2 regions of the Peptacetobacter sp. AB845 genome follow, and region 2 is predicted to be linked to the other one. Evidence: a T-box and tRNA genes for the amino acid it is inferred to sense, from the RefSeq annotation. Region 2 holds a T-box; the other holds one or more tRNA genes.
What was found. A T-box is a leader RNA that pairs with one kind of tRNA and senses whether it is charged. The one in region 2 lies ahead of tyrS (tyrosine--tRNA ligase), so its partner is inferred to be a tRNA-Tyr.

Region 1: it has a tRNA-Tyr gene. The T-box ahead of tyrS (tyrosine--tRNA ligase) is inferred to sense a tRNA for this amino acid. The anticodon was not compared.

What each region holds. Positions count from the first base shown of each region.
Region 1 is NZ_CP180001.1:426,541-437,658, forward strand. Features, by position in the region: tRNA gene ACK2WO_RS02005 (tRNA-Leu) at 1-60, opposite strand, end outside; tRNA gene ACK2WO_RS02010 (tRNA-Ser) at 68-156, opposite strand; tRNA gene ACK2WO_RS02015 (tRNA-Lys) at 170-245, opposite strand; tRNA gene ACK2WO_RS02020 (tRNA-Gln) at 260-334, opposite strand; tRNA gene ACK2WO_RS02025 (tRNA-Arg) at 363-439, opposite strand; tRNA gene ACK2WO_RS02030 (tRNA-Leu) at 462-545, opposite strand; tRNA gene ACK2WO_RS02035 (tRNA-Tyr) at 559-643, opposite strand; tRNA gene ACK2WO_RS02040 (tRNA-Thr) at 649-724, opposite strand; tRNA gene ACK2WO_RS02045 (tRNA-Asn) at 729-804, opposite strand; tRNA gene ACK2WO_RS02050 (tRNA-Asp) at 834-910, opposite strand; tRNA gene ACK2WO_RS02055 (tRNA-Val) at 919-994, opposite strand; tRNA gene ACK2WO_RS02060 (tRNA-Gly) at 999-1,072, opposite strand; tRNA gene ACK2WO_RS02065 (tRNA-Glu) at 1,082-1,156, opposite strand; tRNA gene ACK2WO_RS02070 (tRNA-Met) at 1,168-1,243, opposite strand; tRNA gene ACK2WO_RS02075 (tRNA-Leu) at 1,256-1,342, opposite strand; tRNA gene ACK2WO_RS02080 (tRNA-Cys) at 1,359-1,432, opposite strand; tRNA gene ACK2WO_RS02085 (tRNA-Lys) at 1,439-1,511, opposite strand; tRNA gene ACK2WO_RS02090 (tRNA-His) at 1,522-1,598, opposite strand; tRNA gene ACK2WO_RS02095 (tRNA-Pro) at 1,605-1,681, opposite strand; tRNA gene ACK2WO_RS02100 (tRNA-Ile) at 1,695-1,771, opposite strand; tRNA gene ACK2WO_RS02105 (tRNA-Met) at 1,781-1,857, opposite strand; tRNA gene ACK2WO_RS02110 (tRNA-Phe) at 1,866-1,941, opposite strand; tRNA gene ACK2WO_RS02115 (tRNA-Ser) at 1,945-2,033, opposite strand; tRNA gene ACK2WO_RS02120 (tRNA-Lys) at 2,047-2,119, opposite strand; tRNA gene ACK2WO_RS02125 (tRNA-Gln) at 2,160-2,235, opposite strand; tRNA gene ACK2WO_RS02130 (tRNA-Arg) at 2,239-2,315, opposite strand; tRNA gene ACK2WO_RS02135 (tRNA-Gly) at 2,332-2,406, opposite strand; tRNA gene ACK2WO_RS02140 (tRNA-Leu) at 2,441-2,524, opposite strand; tRNA gene ACK2WO_RS02145 (tRNA-Tyr) at 2,538-2,622, opposite strand; tRNA gene ACK2WO_RS02150 (tRNA-Thr) at 2,628-2,703, opposite strand; tRNA gene ACK2WO_RS02155 (tRNA-Asn) at 2,708-2,783, opposite strand; tRNA gene ACK2WO_RS02160 (tRNA-Asp) at 2,813-2,889, opposite strand; tRNA gene ACK2WO_RS02165 (tRNA-Val) at 2,898-2,973, opposite strand; tRNA gene ACK2WO_RS02170 (tRNA-Gly) at 2,978-3,051, opposite strand; tRNA gene ACK2WO_RS02175 (tRNA-Glu) at 3,061-3,135, opposite strand; tRNA gene ACK2WO_RS02180 (tRNA-Met) at 3,147-3,222, opposite strand; tRNA gene ACK2WO_RS02185 (tRNA-Leu) at 3,235-3,321, opposite strand; rRNA gene ACK2WO_RS02190 (23S ribosomal RNA) at 3,453-6,354, opposite strand; rRNA gene ACK2WO_RS02195 (16S ribosomal RNA) at 6,506-8,008, opposite strand; gene ACK2WO_RS02200 (MGDG synthase family glycosyltransferase) at 8,482-9,726, shown strand; gene ACK2WO_RS02205 (hypothetical protein) at 9,817-10,011, opposite strand; gene recR (recombination mediator RecR) at 10,011-10,610, opposite strand; gene ACK2WO_RS02215 (YbaB/EbfC family nucleoid-associated protein) at 10,619-10,972, opposite strand; gene dnaX (DNA polymerase III subunit gamma/tau) at 11,105-11,118, opposite strand, start outside.
Region 2 is NZ_CP180001.1:1,361,347-1,372,464, forward strand. Features, by position in the region: gene ACK2WO_RS06370 (GNAT family N-acetyltransferase) at 1-855, opposite strand, end outside; gene ACK2WO_RS06375 (DUF6560 family protein) at 1,009-1,503, shown strand; gene ACK2WO_RS06380 (DUF2232 domain-containing protein) at 1,671-2,678, shown strand; T-box leader at 2,735-2,974, shown strand; gene tyrS (tyrosine--tRNA ligase) at 3,023-4,237, shown strand; gene ACK2WO_RS06390 (TetR/AcrR family transcriptional regulator) at 4,309-4,977, opposite strand; gene ACK2WO_RS06395 (DMT family transporter) at 5,343-6,083, shown strand; gene ACK2WO_RS06400 (DMT family transporter) at 5,965-6,801, shown strand; gene ACK2WO_RS06405 (NADH peroxidase) at 7,082-7,627, shown strand; gene ACK2WO_RS06410 (VanW family protein) at 7,915-9,327, shown strand; gene ACK2WO_RS06415 (protein kinase domain-containing protein) at 9,449-10,465, shown strand; gene rpsB (30S ribosomal protein S2) at 10,658-11,118, shown strand, end outside.

The sequences.
Region 1 (11,118 bases), 930 kb from region 2:
CCCCACGCCGTAGGCGCTAGATCCTAAGTCTAGTGCGTCTGCCAATTCCGCCACATCCGCATATGCTTGGCGGAGAGGGTGGGATTCGAACCCACGGTGCCGTTAAGCATCACTGGTTTTCAAGACCAGCTCCTTAAACCACTCGGACACCTCTCCATGTATAAAAAAATGGTGATCTATCCGCGATTCGAACGCGGGACACCTTGATTAAAAGTCAAGTGCTCTACCGACTGAGCTAATAGACCACAAAAAATAAAAATGGCTGGGGATATAGGATTCGAACCTATGCATGCATGAGTCAGAGTCATGTGCCTTACCGCTTGGCGAATCCCCAACATTGGTAAATATTAAGTTATGTGTTTTGGTGAGCGCAGAAGGATTCGAACCTTCGACACACGCCTTAGAAGGGCGTTGCTCTATCCAGCTGAGCTATGCACCCACAAAACTGAATTAATAAAATATGGTGCGGATGAAGGGAGTCGAACCCCCACGCCGTAGGCGCTAGATCCTAAGTCTAGTGCGTCTGCCAATTCCGCCACATCCGCGTATATTTTATTTTGGTGGAGGATGGTGGATTCGAACCACCGAAAGCGATGCTAACAGATTTACAGTCTGCCCCCTTTGGCCACTCGGGAAATCCTCCATATTTGGAGCTGGTGATAGGACTCGAACCTACAACCTGCTGATTACAAGTCAGCTGCTCTACCAATTGAGCCACACCAGCACATTGGCGGGAATAACAGGACTCGAACCTGTGACCCAATGATTAACAGTCATTTGCTCTACCAACTGAGCCATATTCCCACATTTTTAGTATTTATTTTTTTATAAAGTGGCGACTCGGATGGGGTTCGAACCCACGACCTCCAGCGTGACAGGCTGGCATTCTAACCAACTGAACTACCGAGCCACTTTATTTGGTGGGGTTAACAGGGCTCGAACCTGTGACCCCCTGCTTGTAAGGCAGATGCTCTCCCAGCTGAGCTATAACCCCATTTTGGAGCGGGTGAAGGGGATCGAACCCTCACAGCTGGCTTGGAAGGCCAGAACTCTACCATTGAGCTACACCCGCATATTTAGTTGGTGACCCGTAGGAGAATCGAACTCCTGTTACCACCGTGAAAGGGTGGTGTCTTAACCGCTTGACCAACGGGCCATATTTTATTTTGGTTGCGGAGGTAGGACTTGAACCTACGACCTTCGGGTTATGAGCCCGACGAGCTGCCAACTGCTCCACCCCGCGATATTGTATGAGTGCCGAAGACCGGAATCGAACCGGTACGGGAGGATAAGTCCCGCAGGATTTTAAGTCCTGTGCGTCTGCCAGTTCCGCCACTTCGGCTTAAATCATATTTAGTTGGAGGCGACATCCAGATTCGAACTGGAGATCAAGGAGTTGCAGTCCATTGCCTTACCGCTTGGCTATGTCGCCGAAAAGTGATCTATCCGCGATTCGAACGCGGGACACCTTGATTAAAAGTCAAGTGCTCTACCGACTGAGCTAATAGACCATATATTTTTTGGGGTGGATGATGAGATTCGAACTCACGGCCTCCAGAGCCACAATCTGGCGCTCTAACCAACTGGGCTACATCCACCACAAATGGTCGAGGTGAAGGGACTCGAACCCCCGGCCCCATGGTCCCAAACCACGTGCGCTACCAAACTGCGCTACACCTCGAAAAATATTTACTTGGTGGACCATCAGGGACTCGAACCCCAGACCTACCGGTTATGAGCCGGGCGCTCTAACCAACTGAGCTAATGGTCCTCATTATCTTGGTAGCGGTAACAGGAGTCGAACCTGTGACCTTTCGGGTATGAACCGAACGCTCTAGCCAACTAAGCTATACCGCCACACTATATGGTGCCCAGAGGCGGAATCGAACCACCGACACGGGGATTTTCAGTCCCCTGCTCTACCGACTGAGCTATCTGGGCATTTGGCGGAGAGGGTGGGATTCGAACCCACGGTGCCGTTAAGCATCACTGGTTTTCAAGACCAGCTCCTTAAACCACTCGGACACCTCTCCATATTTACAAAAGTGATTCATCTGGGACTCGAACCCAGGACTCCCTGATTAAGAGTCAGGTGCTCTACCAACTGAGCTAATGAACCAGATTAATCATCATTTTTTAATTTATTTATAACATTATATTGGCTGGGGATGCAGGACTCGAACCTACGAATGTAGCAGTCAAAGTGCTATGCCTTACCGACTTGGCGAATCCCCAACATGGTGAGCGCAGAAGGATTCGAACCTTCGACACACGCCTTAGAAGGGCGTTGCTCTATCCAGCTGAGCTATGCACCCACATCAACAATGCTTTTGGAGCGGGAAACGAGATTCGAACTCGCGACTTCGACCTTGGCAAGGTCGCGCTCTACCGCTGAACTATTCCCGCACATTATATTATATTTTTTGATATGCACTTTACATGGTGCGGATGAAGGGAGTCGAACCCCCACGCCGTAGGCGCTAGATCCTAAGTCTAGTGCGTCTGCCAATTCCGCCACATCCGCGTATATTTTATTTTGGTGGAGGATGGTGGATTCGAACCACCGAAAGCGATGCTAACAGATTTACAGTCTGCCCCCTTTGGCCACTCGGGAAATCCTCCATATTTGGAGCTGGTGATAGGACTCGAACCTACAACCTGCTGATTACAAGTCAGCTGCTCTACCAATTGAGCCACACCAGCACATTGGCGGGAATAACAGGACTCGAACCTGTGACCCAATGATTAACAGTCATTTGCTCTACCAACTGAGCCATATTCCCACATTTTTAGTATTTATTTTTTTATAAAGTGGCGACTCGGATGGGGTTCGAACCCACGACCTCCAGCGTGACAGGCTGGCATTCTAACCAACTGAACTACCGAGCCACTTTATTTGGTGGGGTTAACAGGGCTCGAACCTGTGACCCCCTGCTTGTAAGGCAGATGCTCTCCCAGCTGAGCTATAACCCCATTTTGGAGCGGGTGAAGGGGATCGAACCCTCACAGCTGGCTTGGAAGGCCAGAACTCTACCATTGAGCTACACCCGCATATTTAGTTGGTGACCCGTAGGAGAATCGAACTCCTGTTACCACCGTGAAAGGGTGGTGTCTTAACCGCTTGACCAACGGGCCATATTTTATTTTGGTTGCGGAGGTAGGACTTGAACCTACGACCTTCGGGTTATGAGCCCGACGAGCTGCCAACTGCTCCACCCCGCGATATTATTTGAGTGCCGAAGACCGGAATCGAACCGGTACGGGAGGATAAGTCCCGCAGGATTTTAAGTCCTGTGCGTCTGCCAGTTCCGCCACTTCGGCTTATTTAGTCCTCTTTTCTTGTTAAGGACAAGTATTATATTAACATATCCAATTGAATGTGTCAATATATTTTTTAAAAGTATTGTACTTTCAAAACTACATACATATTAATCAAATTACCAAATATTTACTTGGTCAAGTCCTCGACCTATTAGTATCGGTAAGCTGCATACATTACTGCACTTCCACCTCCGACCTATCAACCACGTAGTCTTCATGGGGTCTTACTTCCGAGGAATGGGAAATCTTATCTTGAGGCTGGCTTCGCGCTTAGATGCTTTCAGCGCTTATCCGTTCCGTACATAGCTACCCAGCCATGCCTCTGGCGAGACAACTGGTACACCAGCGGTACGTCCACCCCGGTCCTCTCGTACTAAGGGCAGATCCTCTCAAATTTCCTACGCCTGCGACGGATAGGGACCGAACTGTCTCACGACGTTCTGAACCCAGCTCGCGTACCACTTTAATGGGCGAACAGCCCAACCCTTGGGACCTACTACAGCCCCAGGATGTGATGAGCCGACATCGAGGTGCCAAACCTCCCCGTCGATGTGGACTCTTGGGGGAGATAAGCCTGTTATCCCCAGGGTAGCTTTTATCCGTTGAGCGATGGCCCTTCCACTCAGAACCACCGGATCACTAAGTCCGACTTTCGTCCTTGCTCGACCTGTATGTCTTGCAATCAAGCTCTCTTATGCCTTTACACTCTGTGCACGATTTCCGACCGTGCTGAGAGAACCTTTGAGCGCCTCCGTTACCTTTTGGGAGGCGACCGCCCCAGTCAAACTGCCCGCCTGACAGTGTCCCAAGACCTGATTCAAGGCCTCTGGTTAGAGTCCCAGTACTACAGGGGTGGTATCCCAACGGTGGCTCATCCAAAACTGGCGTCCTGGAATCAAAGCCTCCCACCTATGCTGTACATGTAGTACCAAGACCCAATGCCAAGCTACAGTAAAGCTCCATGGGGTCTTTCCGTCCTGTCGCAGGTATCCGGCATCTTCACCGGAATTACAATTTCACCGAGTCTGTTGTTGAGACAGTGCCCAAATCGTTACGCCTTTCGTGCGGGTCGGAACTTACCCGACAAGGAATTTCGCTACCTTAGGACCGTTATAGTTACGGCCGCCGTTTACTGGGGCTTAAGTTCACTGCTTCGATTGCTCTAACAGATCCCCTTAACCTTCCAGCACCGGGCAGGCGTCAGCTCCTATACATCGTCTTGCGACTTAGCAGAAACCTATGTTTTTGGTAAACAGTCGCTTGGGCCTATTCTCTGCGGCCATCTTTCGATGGCACCCCTTATCCCTAAGTTACGGGGTCATTTTGCCGAGTTCCTTAACAACAGTTCTCTCGCTGGCCTTAGGATACTCTCCTCACCCACCTGTGTCGGTTTGCGGTACGGGCGCCTTTAAACTCGATAGAGACTTTTCTCGACAGTGTGAATGCAGATGCTTCGCTACTAAATTTCGCTCCCCGTCACACCCCAGCATTGTATCCGTGGATTTGCCTCCGGATACTGCCTCAGTGCTTGGACGTGCATAACCAACAGCACGCTCATCCTGTCCTACTGTGTCATCCCATTTCTCAAACGCTTATTGGCGGTACAGGAATTTCAACCTGTTGTCCATCACCTACGCCTTTCGGCCTCGGCTTAGGTCCCGACTAACCCAGGGAGGACGAACCTTCCCCTGGAAACCTTGGGTTTACGGCCTGTGGGATTCTCACCCACATCTCGCTACTCATGCCAACATTCTCACTTCTTTACAGTCCACATGTCCTTACGGTCATGCTTCTGCCCAGTAAAGAAAGCTCCCCTACCCATCATAAATGATGCCGTGGCTTCGGTAGTAGGTTTTAGCCCCGGAAATCTTCGGCGCAGGATCACTCGACCAGTGAGCTATTACGCACTCTTTGAATGAGTGGCTGCTTCTAAGCCAACATCCTGGTTGTCTGTGCAATCCCACATCCTTTACCACTTAACCTACATTTGGGGACCTTAGCCGACGGTCTGGGCTGTTGCCCTCTCGACCGTGAATCTTATCACCCACGGTCTGACTCCCAGATAAAAGATGACGGCATTCGGAGTTTGATAGTCTTCGGTAGGTGCAATACCCCCTAGGACATTCAGTGCTCTACCTCCGTATCTCTGAATCTGAGGCTAGCCCTAAAGCTATTTCGGGGAGAACCAGCTATCTCCGGGTTCGATTGGAATTTCACCGCTATCCACAAGTCATCCCCGAGCTTTTCAACGCTCGTGGGTTCGGTCCTCCACGAAATTTTACTTTCGCTTCAACCTGCTCATGGATAGGTCACCCGGTTTCGGGTCTACGTCATGCAACTAAACGCTCAGTTAAAACTCGCTTTCGCTGCGGCTGCATACATGAAGTACTTAACCTTGCTGCATAACGTAACTCGTTGGCCCGTTCTACAAAAAGTACGCGGTCACACAAGAAATGTGCTTCCACAGTTTGTAAGTACAGGGTTTCAGGTTCTATTTCACTCCCCTCCCGGGGTTCTTTTCACCTTTCCCTCACGGTACTATGCGCTATCGGTCACCGGGTAGTATTTAGCCTTGGAGGGTGGTCCCTCCTGCTTCCCACGGGGTTTCACGTGTCCCGTGGTACTCTGGATCATATCGGAAGTCTTCTCACTTCGACTACAGGGCTGTTACCTTCTGTGGCGGAGCTTTCCAAAACTCTTCGTCTGTAATAACCTCTTCCTGATGATATGTCCGCAACCCCTAAGAAGCGAACTTCTTAGGTTTGGGCTGTTCCGCGTTCGCTCGCCGCTACTAGCGGAATCGAATTTCTTTCTCTTCCTTCGGGTACTTAGATGTTTCAGTTCCCCGAGTTCCCCTCAACGAGCTATGTATTCACTCGAAGATACCATGACATTACTCATGGTGAGTTTCCTCATTCGGAAATCTATGGATCAAAGTTTACGTGCAACTCCCCATAGCTTATCGCAGCTTATCACGTCCTTCATCGGCTCCCGGTGCCAAGGCATCCGCCCTGCACCCTTAATAACTTGACCAGTTACAGTTGATATTTTTTTATAAGGTTATCCTCCTTATTTATCACATTAAGGAAATAAATGATGTCATATCATAATATATATGTAGTTTTCAAAGTACAGTTTTGAAGGAATGAACCTTCAAAACCGAACAACAGATAATTCTCCCTAGAAAGGAGGTGATCCAGCCGCACCTTCCGATACGGCTACCTTGTTACGACTTCACCCCAGTTATTGATTCCACCTTCGACGACTTCTCCCAAAAGGTTAGATAGTCGGCTTCGGGTGTCTCCAACTCCCATGGTGTGACGGGCGGTGTGTACAAGACCCGGGAACGCATTCACCGCAGCATTCTGATCTGCGATTACTAGTAACTCCAGCTTCATGTAGGCGAGTTTCAGCCTACAATCCGAACTGAGAATGGCTTTAAGGGATTTGCTCCACCTCACGGCTTGGCTGCCCTCTGTACCACCCATTGTAGCACGTGTGTAGCCCTAGACATAAGGGGCATGATGATTTGACGTCATCCCCACCTTCCTCCAGGTTATCCCTGGCAGTCTCTCTAGAGTGCCCAACTAAATGATGGCAACTAAAGACAAGGGTTGCGCTCGTTGCGGGACTTAACCCAACATCTCACGACACGAGCTGACGACAACCATGCACCACCTGTCACTTCTGTCCCCGGAGGGAAAGAGGAGATTAGTCCTCGGTCAGAAGGATGTCAAGCCTAGGTAAGGTTCTTCGCGTTGCTTCGAATTAAACCACATGCTCCGCTACTTGTGCGGGTCCCCGTCAATTCCTTTGAGTTTCACACTTGCGTGCGTACTCCCCAGGCGGAGTACTTAATGCGTTAGCTGCGGCACCGAAGGGGGTAACCTCCGACACCTAGTACTCATCGTTTACAGCGTGGACTACCAGGGTATCTAATCCTGTTTGCTCCCCACGCTTTCGTGCCTCAGCGTCAGTTACAGTCCAGAAAGCCGCCTTCGCTACTGGTGTTCCTCCCAATATCTACGCATTTCACCGCTACACTGGGAATTCCGCTTTCCTCTCCTGCACTCAAGTCAGACAGTATCAGGAGCTTACTACGGTTGAGCCGTAGCCTTTAACTCCTGACTTGAAAGACCGCCTACGCACCCTTTACGCCCAGTAAATCCGGATAACGCTAGCCCCCTACGTATTACCGCGGCTGCTGGCACGTAGTTAGCCGGGGCTTCCTCCTCAAGTACCGTCATTATCTTCCTTGAGGACAGAGCTTTACGACCCGAAGGCCTTCATCGCTCACGCGGCGTTGCTGCATCAGGCTTGCGCCCATTGTGCAATATTCCCCACTGCTGCCTCCCGTAGGAGTTTGGACCGTATCTCAGTTCCAATGTGGCCGATCACCCTCTCAGGTCGGCTACTGATCGTCGCCTTGGTGGGCCGTTACCCCGCCAACAAGCTAATCAGACGCGGGTCCATCCTGTACCGAAAAATCTTTGATATAAAAGTCATGCAACTCTTATATATTATCCCGTATTAGCATACCTTTCGGTATGTTATCCGTGTGTACAGGGCAGGTTACCCACGCGTTACTCACCCGTCCGCCGCTCTTCTCCGAAGAGAATCGCTCGACTTGCATGTGTTAGGCACGCCGCCAGCGTTCATCCTGAGCCAGGATCAAACTCTCAAAATAAAATTTCTTCGAAATTTTATATCGCCAACGAATTTTTCGCTAATGCTCAAAATTCCGTTGCTCAAAATAAAATTAGTTTGTTAAATCCGCTCAGATGTTATCTCAAAATATCTGGCATGGTTTGTATGGCGTTCGAATTGTTTATTCGAACTAAATATATCTGCTGTTCAGTTTTCAAAGTTCATTTCTGTTTTGTTTCACTGCCCTCTCTCAAGGACAAGTATTATATTATCATCTTTTGTTTTTATGGTCAACACTTTTTTTCATTTTTTTTAATTTATTTTTCTCCAACTTAAAAACAATCTTTTTTCCAATATGATATTTCCTTCATATTACTTGTAATTTTTCGATTAATGTATTAGATTAATATTGAAATTAATAAATAAAAATATTTTTAAACGAAAAAATATTAGTTTTTTTATCAGCAAATACTTTTATAAAATTAATCTATTTGTTGAAATTAGGAGGATTTTATGAAAAAAGTACTTATTATGTCAGCTTCTACAGGTGGTGGACATAACCGCGCTGCTAAAGCAATTCAAGAGGAACTTGAGTTAAAAAATATAAATGGCGAACCAATAGAATGTAAAATAATAGACAGCTTAAAGTTAATAAATAGCTTTACAGATAAACTAATTTCTAGAGGATATGAAAAATCTGCTATGTATACTCCAGAAGCTTACGGAAGTATATATAGACTTTCAGATTCTGAACTTGTTTCAAAAAATGAATACAAAGATAATCCTTTAACATCTTTATTAGCTAGAAAATTAAAAACTTTAATAAAAAATGAAGAACCTAATTTAATTATAGGAACACATCCATTTCCTATGATTGCTTTATGTAAATTGAAAAAAATGGCAAATGATAAAAAAATAGCGGAAAACTCAATTAATGAACCTGAAGAACTTTCTAGTTATTTCCACTGGTCAGAGGAACCCATTGAAATACCACCATTAATTTCAATACTTACAGACTATACTGTTCATTCTACACATATTCAGAACGAAATAGACTATTATATAGTTGGACACGAATATGTAAAAGAATTATTAGTATCTGAAGGTGAAGCTCCTGAAAAAATAAAACCTTATGGTATACCAGTAGAAAAATCTTTCTTACTCCATAGAGATAAAGATACTATTCTAAAAGAACTAAACTTAGATCCCGAAAAGAAAACTATTGTTTTAATGGGAGGTAGTTTCGGAGCGGGAAATATAAAAGAAACATTGGACGAGCTTCTAGAAATAAATAGAGACTTCCAAATTTTAGTTATAACTGGAAGAAATAAAGTATTAAAAGAAAAAATAGACAAAAGACTCGCAATAGCAGACCATAATAAAAATGTTCAGGTTCTAGGATTTACTGATAAAATGAACGACATATTATACGCTGCAGATTTAATAGTAACAAAACCTGGTGGATTAACTACTACTGAAACAATGCTAAAAGGAATACCTATGATAGTGCCTTATTACATACCTGGACAAGAAGAAGAAAATCTAGATTTCCTTTCTAACTGTGGCGCTGTAATAAGAGTAACTAAAAAATATACATTGCCTGTATTATTAAAAGTGTTACTAGATTATCCTGAAAGAGTAGAATTACTAAAGAAAAATATTGAATCTATAAAAAAAGTAAATTCAGCTCTAAACATAGCTAATCTATCTCAGGAAATAATGGAAAATGAAGAAGCAATAAAAGAACAAAATAACTAATAAAAGGGACTGAAATCTTAATAGATAACAGTCCCTTTCTTAATATCTTAAATAATATCTAAATCTTAAATAATATCTAAATCTAAAAAATTATTTATTCTCAGGTTCATAATAATCCTCTTCATAATCATATTGATAATTCTTAGCATTATTTCTAAAAGAACCTTCGACATTTTTATACTTCTTCTTAGAAGATGCTTTCTGCTTTGGTTTATTCACTCTCTTTTTAGTGATAATATCCATAGCTAAGCCTTCATCAAAATCGTATTCTTTTCCGATATTCATTATATCTCTCTTCTTCCTTCAAGCGCCTTCGAAATTGTAACCTCATCTGCATACTCTAAATCTCCACCTACTGGTAGCCCATGTGCAATTCTAGTAACTTTAATTCCCATTGGCTTAACGAGTCTAGCAATATACATAGCTGTAGCCTCACCCTCAACAGTTGGATTTGTAGCCATGATTATCTCCTTAACATCCTGATTAGAAAGTCTAACCAAAAGTTCTTTTATCTTAATCATATCTGGCCCTACTCCATCCATAGGCGAAATAACCCCATGAAGAACATGATAAAGACCATTGTAATCCTTAGTTCTCTCCATAGCTGCTACATCTCTTGGGTCTTCAACAACACAAATAACACTTTTATCTCTATTTTTATTTGAGCACATACTACATGGATCTGTATCAGTTATATTACAACAAATCGAGCAGTATCTAATCTCTCTCTTTGCATCGACAATAGCCTTTGCCAATGCTTCAACATCATTATTGTTCATATTAACAACATGAAAAGCTAATCTCTGAGCTGTCTTTCTTCCAACTCCAGGTAATTTTGAAAATTCTTCTATTAATCTAGTAATCGGTTCTGTATATACCTGCATCATATCACCTAGAATAATCCTGGTATATTCATTCCACCTGTAAGTTTGTTCATCTGATTAGCCTGAAGATCGTCTATATTTCTAAGAGCTTCATTAACAGCACTTAAAACTAAATCTTCTAACATTTCCACATCATCTGGGTCTACAACTTCTTCTTTTATACTTATAGAAACCACTTCTTTTTTACCGTTTACTTTAACAGTAACAGCTCCTCCACCTACTGATGCTTCTACTTCTTTTTCTTCTAACTCTTTCTGAGCTTTTGCCATATCTTCCTGCATTTTCTGAGCCTGTTTTAACATTTTATTCATGTTCATTCCGCCCATACCAGGCATTCCACCTGGGAATCCTTTTTTAGCCATTCCAAATTCCTCCTAATTAAAATTTATTTATTCTATTTATTATATTCTTTGTAAGCTGAATCTATCAGCAGTACTAATTCAATCATAATTTATTTTATTACTTATTTATATTTTAAGCAATAATAATAAATTTTATTCATCATCCA
Region 2 (11,118 bases):
GATATAATCTTTAAATCCAAGCTCGTTAAATGTGTCCAAAGCCAATGATACTAGACATTTTGCAAGGCCTAAACCTTGATATTCTTTAGATACAGCCACCCAATGTATTCTTTGAAGTGTTTTTCCAAAATGATTTCCGTCCCAAATAGATGCAGTTGCTATATTTTTGCCTTCTTCATTTTGAATAAAGAAACATTTTTTATAAACATCGTCGCTTCCGTCTAAAAAAGTATCATTAAAACATTTTAGAGCAGCCTCTAAATTTTCGAATTGTTCTAAATCAGTTTGTATTTTTGCCCAATCTTTTTCGTATCCGTCTTTATATTTTACTACAGAAAAACCTTCAGGCAATTCAAAGTGAGGATATTCTGTTGGGTTATTTTTTCCCATTAATACTTTTATATTTTTAAATTTATTGTATTCCATCTCAACATGCGGTATTCCTGCTTCCATATACACATCAGACACAGGTTTAAATCCACATTTTGCATAAAGAGAGCAAACATACTCCTGAGCAGAAAGTGATATACTATCTTCTTTTAAAGTATCAGTTATAAATTTTACAGCATTATCTACCATTTTCTTTGCTAAACCAGATCTTCTGTATTCTTTTAAAACTAAAACCCTTCCAATACCTGTATTTTCATAGTGGCTAAATTCTTTTGGAATTATTCTTAAATAAGCGATTATCTTATCTTTGTCGTATGAAAACATATGATATGATACCTTATCAGTATCATCAAAGTCGTTTACCTCAAATACATGCTGCTCACATGCAAAAACCTCATATCTTGCTTTTGCTATTTCATAAAATTCTTCTAAGCTAAGTTCTTTAAAATGCTTTATCTTAAACAAAAATATCAACTCCTATTTTATTAGTTTTTCTAAATTATACCATATTAATAAAAAATACAGAAATATCAGATTACTAAATTAAAAAATTGGATTAAAAAATATGGCAGAGTATGTTATTATATTAAATGACATTCAGAAGAGGAGAGGGAAAAAATGTTAAATACTTTGACTACAATAATTTGTGCCTTACCAGTTATGTACCAGTTTATAGAATTGGTAACAAATAAAAAAAATCTTAAACAGGAAAAATTTAATAATACTTTAAAGTATAGAGTACACTATCAGAAGTTTTTCCTATTAGCTATGGGAGCTTTTGGGCTTGCAGGTGTTATAATGACTGCTAGATTTGGTATGGAAAAAGCATCAACACCTAGATTAGTTATAAGTTGTATAATAGCTGTTATCTTTATTAAATTCTTAATGATGAAAAAATGGAGAATAGAAATAGAAAAAGACGGTATAGAAATAGTAAATCTTTTTGGTAAAAAATCTATTCCATATAGTGAAATAGATAGCATGAAATGTGAAGAATCTAAAAAAATAATCTACTCAGGTGGTAAAAAAGTAGCTACAATAGCAGATACTGTAATAGGATTTAATGAAATAATGAAGATTCTTAAAAGAAAAAAAGTTAGAATAGATTATTAAATATCTAATAACATATTATCAAATATCAGAGTTTATAGAGGAGGCTTTTAAAGTCTCCTTTTTTGATTATCTAAAATTTGTCTGTAAATTTATTGGGATTGGTGTTATACTATCTACTATGCTTTGAATAACAAATAAATTTAATTACTAATAAAGGGGGAGAGAATTTGAACAAAACTAAAAAACTTACTGAAGCGTCGTTATTAACTGCTATATTTGTAGTTGTTACGATTATATCTGTAGGAAGTGGTATAGGATATGGGATATATTTAGATTATATTGTTCCATTATTCTACTTTATAATATATTTAAAATGTGGATCAAAATATACTGTTTTATCGGCGGTATCAGGTCTTACTATTGTATTTGTAGTGTTAGGTAATCCTGGAACTGCTATATGGGCAAGCCAAGGAATTATCTTAGGAATATTATGTGGTATACTTTCTGAAAAGAAAACTAGTCTGATGGACGATTTACTTCTTGGAACACTTATAGGCTCTATAATAATGATATTTATAGATATATATGCCTCAAAACTAATAGGATATAGCTTCATACAGGATTTTAAGGAAACTATAGCTTATATGGCAAAATACATGACTAAAAATGTTCCAGCCTTTAATAATTTCCCACCAGAATTTATACAAAATTACTTTAGTACTGTGTTCTATGTTTCTATAACTTTAATACCACTGGGAACAGTTGTAGGAGTTTATATAATAGGATTATTTGCAGGAAAGAGATTAAACATTCTTAAAGGGGAAACAAAGAAAAAATATAATATAATAAGACATTTTGGGACTTTTTCTAGAATGACTTACTGCTCTAGAAATTTATTTTATTTACTAGTTATTTACACAATGTCGTTTAGTTTAATGAATAAATACGGAATAAAGACAAACATGGCTTATATCGACACAATAATGAACTGTTTCTACTATTCTGGACTTTATTTCTTGATAAGAGATTCTGTAGCAGGAATACAGGGATACATGCTTTCTAAAGGAAAGAGCATGGGACAGGTGAGATTATTTACATTATTATACCTATTTATGCTTATAAGTTATTTCTGGGTGGCAGCTATTGTAGCTATAATATACTTTATGACAATAGATATGAAGTACGGTCTTAGAGAGATTTATGGTGAAAAATTGGGTACTCTATTGACAAATTAAGCGAAAAGACATATATTATAAATATATACGAAAAAATTGATGTTTTAATTTAATTAACAAAGGCTTAGAAGAAAAGAGTAGGATTTATAGGATTTTCAGAGAGCTCCAGGTTGGTGTGATGGAGTAGTTTTGTATATCTGAAGTACATTTTGGAGCCGCTTACCTGAAATAGTAGTAGGGTTTGACGATTTGCATACGTTATAATGCAGTGTCTATTATTTTGACACACTGAGTCGGATATTGTGAGGTATCCGAGAATTAAGGTGGTAACACGAGAGGTATCTCCCGTCCTTTTTATTAGGGCGGGAGTTTTTTTGTTTAAAAAATTTTTAGGAGGAAAAATTATGAGTATATCTAAAATATCTGTGGACGAACAGATGAAGATCATAATGAAAGGTGTAGATAGTCTTATAGATGAGAAAGACCTTAAAGAAAAATTAACTAAAGCACAGAAAGAGGACAAACCACTTGTAATAAAATTAGGTCTTGACCCAAGTGCTCCAGACATCCACTTAGGACATACAGTTGTTCTTAGAAAAATGAAACAGCTTCAGGACTTAGGTCATCAGGTAGTAATAATAATAGGTGACTTCACTGGTAAAATAGGTGACCCAACTGGAAAATCTAAAACTAGAAAAGCATTAACTACTGAACAGGTTCTTGAAAATGCAAAAACTTATCAGGAACAGATATTCAAAGTATTAGATAAAGATAAAACTATAGTAAGATACAACAGCGAATGGTTAGGAAAATTAAACTTTGAAGAAGTTATAAAATTAGCAGCTACAATAACTGTTGCAAGAATGCTTGAAAGAGAAGATTTCAAGAAAAGATACGAAGGACAGATGCCAATATCAGTTCACGAATTCTTCTATCCTTTAATGCAGGCATACGATTCTATAGCAATAGATGCTGATATAGAACTTGGTGGTACTGACCAGAGATTCAACCTTTTAATGGGTAGATCACTTCAGAGAGAATTCGATAAAGAATCTCAGGTAGTTATAATGATGCCTTTACTAGAAGGTCTTGATGGTGTAAACAAAATGTCTAAATCATTAGGAAACTACATAGGAATAGATGAAGAAGCAGGACTTATGTACCAGAAAGCTATGGAAGTACCAGATGAATTAATAATAAAATACTACAACTTAGTAACAGACGTTCATCCAGATGCTGTAGCTGAAATAGAAGCTAAATTAGAAGATGGAGCTAATCCAAGAGATATAAAAATGGGACTAGCTAAAGAAATAGTTACTTTATACCATGGAGAAGAAAAAGCTCAGGAAGCAGAAAACAGATTCAAGAGTGTATTCCAGAAAGGTAATATACCAGATGATATACTAACTGTTGAAGCTGCTGCGGCTGATTTAGATATAGCTGGTATAGCTGTTGAAAATAAATTAGTTCCAAGTAAGAGTGAAATAAGAAGACTTGCTAAACAGGGTGGAGTAAAAGTTAACGGAGAAAAAGTTAATGATTTAAATGCTGTTGAAGCAGAAGGTGAACTAGTTATACAGATAGGTAAAAAGAAATTCATAAAAATAGTTGTAAAATAAATAAAAAAAGATGTCACGTTTTGTGGCATCTTTTTTTATGTAGGTAACCAGTTAAACTGAGAACCTTTTTATTATTTTTCTGTTGGTGTAAGTAAAGTAACACCGCTATTTTTTATTTTTTCTATGAAGTCTGGGTTATTTAAAAACTTTTCTTTTACATCAACGTCGTTGGCTTTATATATTCTAGATACGATTTCAGCCATATGAGCTGCAAAGTCAAGTGGGGAATCAAATAATTCTTCGTTTTCAACATAGTACTGAGTAAGTTCTTTTCTTGTTCCTAAATCAGATAAGTAAAGAAGTTTTAATTCTTTTTTGCTTATATCTTCATTAAAGTTACCATAAGCAAATCTGATTTCTTCTACAGGAAGATTAAGGAACACATCGTTATAAAGAGAGTTATTTTTTATTATGCTGTAGTTGAAGTCAGATATATTTTTATCTGCAAATAAATTATAATTATAAACCATGCAAACCATTAGATATTTGTCAAATAGATCGGGATATTCTTCTGAGTTTTCAACAACGAAGTTTTCTATATCTTTTAGATAATCAAAGTATACTCTTCTTAGTAAATCCTGTTTTGTTTTGAAGTAGTATGTGAAGTTACCTAGGGTTATGTTAGTATTATCACATATTTCCTGTATAGTTGTTTTAGAGTATCCTTTAGTATAGAATAACTTTTTTGACTCTTCTACTATGTAATTACAAGTATTAAGTCCTTTTTTATATCTGTTCATAAAATCCTCCTAAAGATTAATTCAATCTCATTTCTTTTAAATTTTGATATAATTATAGCAAAAGGGTGTGAAATTAAAGAGAATAAATTATAAAAAAACAGTGACTTCAAATATCTAAAGATTTGAAAATATAAATCAATTTAAAGGCAAATAGATAAAACAAAATGATAAAATGTATTTACAAAATATTTTTTTTATATTAAGCTATAAAATGGATGTATATATAAAAAATAGAAATAGGAGGAAATTTAATGAAAAGAAGATATCGAATGAATATGTCTTTTTGTTATAGTTCTTTTAAAGAAGGTTGTGCTTCACTTTCTAACAAATTATAAAAAATAAATATTAGAAAGTGGAGGTATATTATGAAAAAATACATCGGAGAAATAGGGCTTTTTGCCGTAGCTATTATATGGGGAGGCGGATTAATTGCTGCCAAAGTTGCATTAGATAGTGGCCTTTTGACTTCGCAAATAATGACTATTAGATTTTTTTTATCAGCGGTATTAATGACAATAATATTTTTTAAACCTATAAAAAATAATTTGTCACTAGGTATATTAAAGGCAGGAAGTGTTTTAGGTATTTGCCTATTTTTAGGATTTTTCTTACAGACATTAGGGTTAGAATACACTACACCATCAAAGAATGCATTTCTTGCATCGATAAATGTTGTTATAGTACCTTTTATAGGGTTTATGCTTTATAGAAGAAAGATTGATAAATTTGGAGTAATCAGTAGTTTTATAGCTGTATTGGGAATAGCGGTATTATCGCTTAGTGCAGATTTTACAATTAATTTTGGAGATTTACTGACAATACTGTGTGCATTTGCGTTTGCATTTCAAATATTCTTTACAAGTGAATTTGTAAAATCTTACAACCCGCTTGCATTAAATACTATACAATTAAAAAATGTTCTAAGAAAAAGGGAGGGAATTTATGAAAAAATACATAGGAGAAATAGGGCTTTTTGTGGTAGCTATCATTTGGGGGGGCGGATTTGTCGCAACTCAAGCAGCATTGGATGGTGGACTTACAACATCACAGATAATGACGCTGAGATTTTTTATATCAGCGGTGTTGATGACTATAATATTCTTTAAACAGATAAAAGAAAGTTTATCGTGGGGAACAGTAAAGGTAGGCGCAATTTTGGGAGTTTGCTTATTCCTTGGATTCTTTTTACAGACTTTAGGTTTAAATTACACAACTCCATCAAAAAATGCATTTATAACATCAGTAAATGTTGTTATAGTTCCATTTATAGGATTATTACTTTATAAGAGAAAAATAGATAAATTTGGAATGGCAAGTAGTTTTATGGCTATAATAGGTATAGCAGTTTTATCACTAAGTGCAGATTTTACAGTTAATTTAGGAGATGTTCTTACATTATTATGTGCTTTTGGATTTGCATTCCAGATCTTCTTTACAAGTGAATTTGTTCATAACCATAATCCGATAGCATTAACAGCAGTTCAGTTTACTGTAGCATTTATTTTATCATTAATAGCTCAGATATTTATGGGAGAATTAAAATTAAATGCTGATGCTTCTGGATATATGGGAATTTTATACTTATCAGTTTTCAGTACAACAATTTGTTTCTTACTTCAGACAATATGCTCAAAAATGGTAGATGGAACAAGAGTTGCAATAATTCTTTCTACTGAAGCTGTATTTGGAACAATTTTATCAATAATAATACTTGGAGAACCTGTAACAGTTAGAATGATTATAGGTAGTTTAATTATATTTGCTTCTGTAATAACTGCCGAAACTAAGTTATCTTTCCTACCGTTCTTTAAAAATAAGCAATAAAATAAAAAAATATAAATTTGATGTTTAAGATAATGGAGAACGGGTATAATTACTAACGTAATCAAGAAAGCCTAGTAGACTTAACAAAAATAATACTTTAGTTAAATTTATGTAAATAAGATATGAAAAATCTAAATTGTAAATTTAAAAGAAAAATAACAAAAAATTCTAAAAAAAGTGTTTTAAAGATTTAAGTCAGGGTATATAATAGACATAGAGTTGGAAACAACTGATAATCAAGTAAAAGACAATAAAATTAACTTTAGGGAGGAACTTTAAAATGAAAAAATGGGTTTGTACAGTATGCGGATATATACACGAAGGAGAAACTGCACCAGCAGAATGTCCAGTATGTAAAGTAGGAGCAGATAAATTTGAAGAAATGGCCGGAGAAAGAGTTTGGGCTGATGAACATAGAATAGGTGTTGCTAAAGGTGTTGACGAAGAAATATTAGAAGGATTAAGAGCTAACTTCACTGGTGAATGTACAGAAGTTGGTATGTACTTAGCAATGTCAAGACAGGCTGATAGAGAAGGATATCCAGAAGTAGCAGAAGCTTACAAAAGAATAGCTTTCGAAGAAGCAGAACACGCTGCTAAATTCGCTGAATTATTAGGAGAAGTTGTTGAACCTTGCACTAAAACAAATCTTGAATTAAGAGTTGACGCTGAATACGGAGCAACTGAAGGAAAATTAAAAATAGCTAAAAGAGCTAAAGAATTAGGATTAGATGCTATACATGATACAGTTCACGAAATGTGTAAAGATGAAGCTAGACATGGTAAAGCATTCTTAGGATTATTAAACAGATACTTCGCTAAATAATTTAAACATAAAAGTATATAAATAAGATTAATAGACTTCCGGTATTTATAAAATATCGGAAGTTTTTTATTGTATGTAGAACCTCACCAGTTATACTGTGGGGGGCTTTTTTGAATAAAAATATAAATTTATTATTTGATTATTGCAAACTTAAAATTTAATCAATGAATATGTATTTTTTATGTAGAAAAAAACAAAAATATGGAAGAATAATTCTATCTGTGATAAAATAATGAGATGTGAAAAAAATCAGCTTAGAAGTCATAAGGAGAAGAGGTGATAACTAAATGGCTGAAAAAAATAAAAATGAAATAAAAAATACCACAGAAAAAAAATCATTAAAAGCAACTAATGAAAAAAAGAAATTGGAAGAAAGAAAAAAAGCTTTAAAAAGTTCTGATGATATAGCAAAAAATATAAACAAAAGAAAAAAGAAGAGAACTACTCGGAAAAAGAAAAAACAGAAGAAAAAAGAAAAGATTGTATTTAGTATTATAGCGATATTTGTTGTAGTTACAGTTGCAATAATGGCATTTAACTTTACTTATGTATATAACGGGAGAATAGCTAGAAACATATATATTGAAGGTATGAGTGTTTCTGGTATGAAACCAGATGATGTAAAGGAAGAGCTAAATAAAAAGTATAAAGTAGATAATATAAAATTTGAGTATAACGACAAAGAATATGTAATAAAGCCAGAAACAGTTGGATTAAAGTATAATATTGATCAGATAGTTGATGAGGCTTACGGATATACAAGAGAAGGAAGTTATTACAAAGATTTATACAATTATTTTTCATTAAAAAATAAAAGCCTTAAAAAGAATATAGAGGTTGTTTATGATTCTGATAAGATGAAGAAAGAAATAGAAAAAATAGCTAAAACTTTGGACAAAGACCCTAAAGATGCCACTATAAAAATAGACGGAAGTATAAAAACAACTAAATCTAGTGATGGTGTAAAGCTAAATATTTCAAAAACACTTTCAAACTTAACATCTAGTATAGATAATAAGAAAAAAGAGACTATACCTCTAGTAATGGAAAAGAAGGAAGCTAAAATAAAAACTAAAGATGTTGAATCTGTAAATACAAAATTAGCAGATTATACAACATCATTTGAAAAATCAGATAGCCAAAGATCTCATAACGTAGAAAAATCAGCTAAAATAACAAGCGATATACTTTTGATGCCTGGCGAGGTATTCTCTTATAACGCACATACAGGGAAAACAAACTCTAAAAATGGATACCAAGAAGCTCCGATAATTATAAATGGTAAATTGGAAAAATCAGCAGGTGGAGGAGTTTGTCAGACATCATCTACAATATTCAATACAGCATTATTATCTGGAATGGATATTGTAAGTGTTACTAACCACTCAGCATCGCTTACTTATGTTCCTTTAGGAAGAGATGCAACTGTAAACGATAGCGGATTAGATTTTAAATTTAAAAATACATTTGACCATCCAGTATATATAAAAAATACAGTAAATAATAAAAGACTTACTTGTACAATATATGGAAACTCTTCAGATAAAAAGAATATAGATATAAATGTTGAAAATACAGCCAAAAAAGATGAAGAGGGTGCAATAGAATTTAAAACATACAGAATATACAAAGATTCTAGCGGAAAACAAACTAAGAAAGAGTATATTTCTGGTGGAGTGTATAGAAAAATTAAACATTAATGAAATAAAATCTCTAGATAATTAAATCTAGGGATTTTTTTATGATAAGATTTTGATATAATAAAAGAGTGATAAATAATAAAATAAAAAAATTATAATAAATTAAATAGGTGGGGTTTTAATGATAGGAAATAGATACGCGGTCGAAGTAGATGGCGTAATGGAGGAAAATAGATTATACGTTGCGAGGGACACGTTTACAGATGAAAAAGTTCTTTTGAAGATATTTTATCATAACAAATATATAAATAAAGATTTTATACAGAATCTTATAGATGTCTCAACAGCTATAAACGATATAAATTCTAAGTATATATTAAAGATAAAAGATATAGGTATGAGATATAATGAGGATAAGCATTTCTACTTTATATCTTATGAATATATTGAAGGAGTAGAGCTTTCAGAACTTATCAAAGGAAATTATTTACATCCAGAGGCTATGATAAATATATCTGTTGAGATTTTAAAGGCATTAGAAAGTGTAAATTTAATAAATAAGGGTGTTTATAGCGATGGGATTCACGATATAAACTACCATGGCTCATTAAAGATGCAGGATATTATAGTAGATAAAGATTATAATATAAAAATAGCCGATTTTGGAATAACTGCTGCAAATAGAGGGACAAATATAAGGGCAAAAGGGAATTATCAGTATATGTCGCCGTATCAGCTATGTATAGATTATACTGATTACGAAAGCGATTTATTTGCATTTGGAATTATACTTTATGAAATGATATTTAAAAAGAGACCTTTTGGAAGTGCCTACTGTGAAAGTGATATGTTAAAGAGAATTGACAGAGGGCCAAACTACAATAATGTTGTTGTAAGTAAGGAATATGAGGATCTTGTAAAAATAGATAAAAAATTATTAAGCAGAAAAGATAAGTTTAAAAGTTTTAATGAAGTAATAATGGCTATGACAGGTATTATGTATCATACTGCCGAAGTAAAAATAAATCCCACAGAGGAAGTAAATGCTATAGATGAAAAATTGATGCAAACTCAAAAGCTAAATCTTGAAAAAATAGAAAGAGAAAATAGTAGAAAGAAAAATTCTTTATTTAGAAAATTTATCGTAATAGTACTAATATCAATGTTTATAGTAGGTTTAGTTGCACATTATATTTAGCAAAAATTTAGCAGAATTAAAAAATATATAAAATAAACAAAAATATATTGAAATCATAAAATTACTATGTTATACTTTTATAGGTGAAAAAATGAATAATCACACACAGAATTGCGATCCTTAAAAGGTGCCTATAAGGTTTTTTAGGGAGATGAACAATCTGGAGGAAGAAAAAACCAAGGAGGACAAAAAATGTCAGTAATATCAATGAAACAGTTATTAGAAGCTGGTGTACATTTCGGACATCAGACAAGAAGATGGAACCCTAAAATGGGTAAATATATATTCACAGAAAGAAATGGAATATATATAATAGACCTACAGAAAACAGTTAAAAAAGTAGAAGAAGCTTACAAATTCGTTAAAGAAGTTTCTGAAACTGGAAAACCAATATTATTCGTAGGTACTAAAAAACAGGCTCAGGAAGCTATAAAAGAAGAAGCTGAAAGATGCGGAATGTTCTACGTTAACGAAAGATGGTTAGGTGGTATGTTAACTAACTACAAAACTATAAAAACTAGAATAAACAAATTAAGAGAATTAGAAAGAATGGAAGAAGACGGTACTTTCGACGTACTTCCTAAAAAAGAAGTTATAAAATTAAGAGCTGAAAAAGAAAAACTAGAAAAGAACTTAGGCGGAATAAAAGAAAT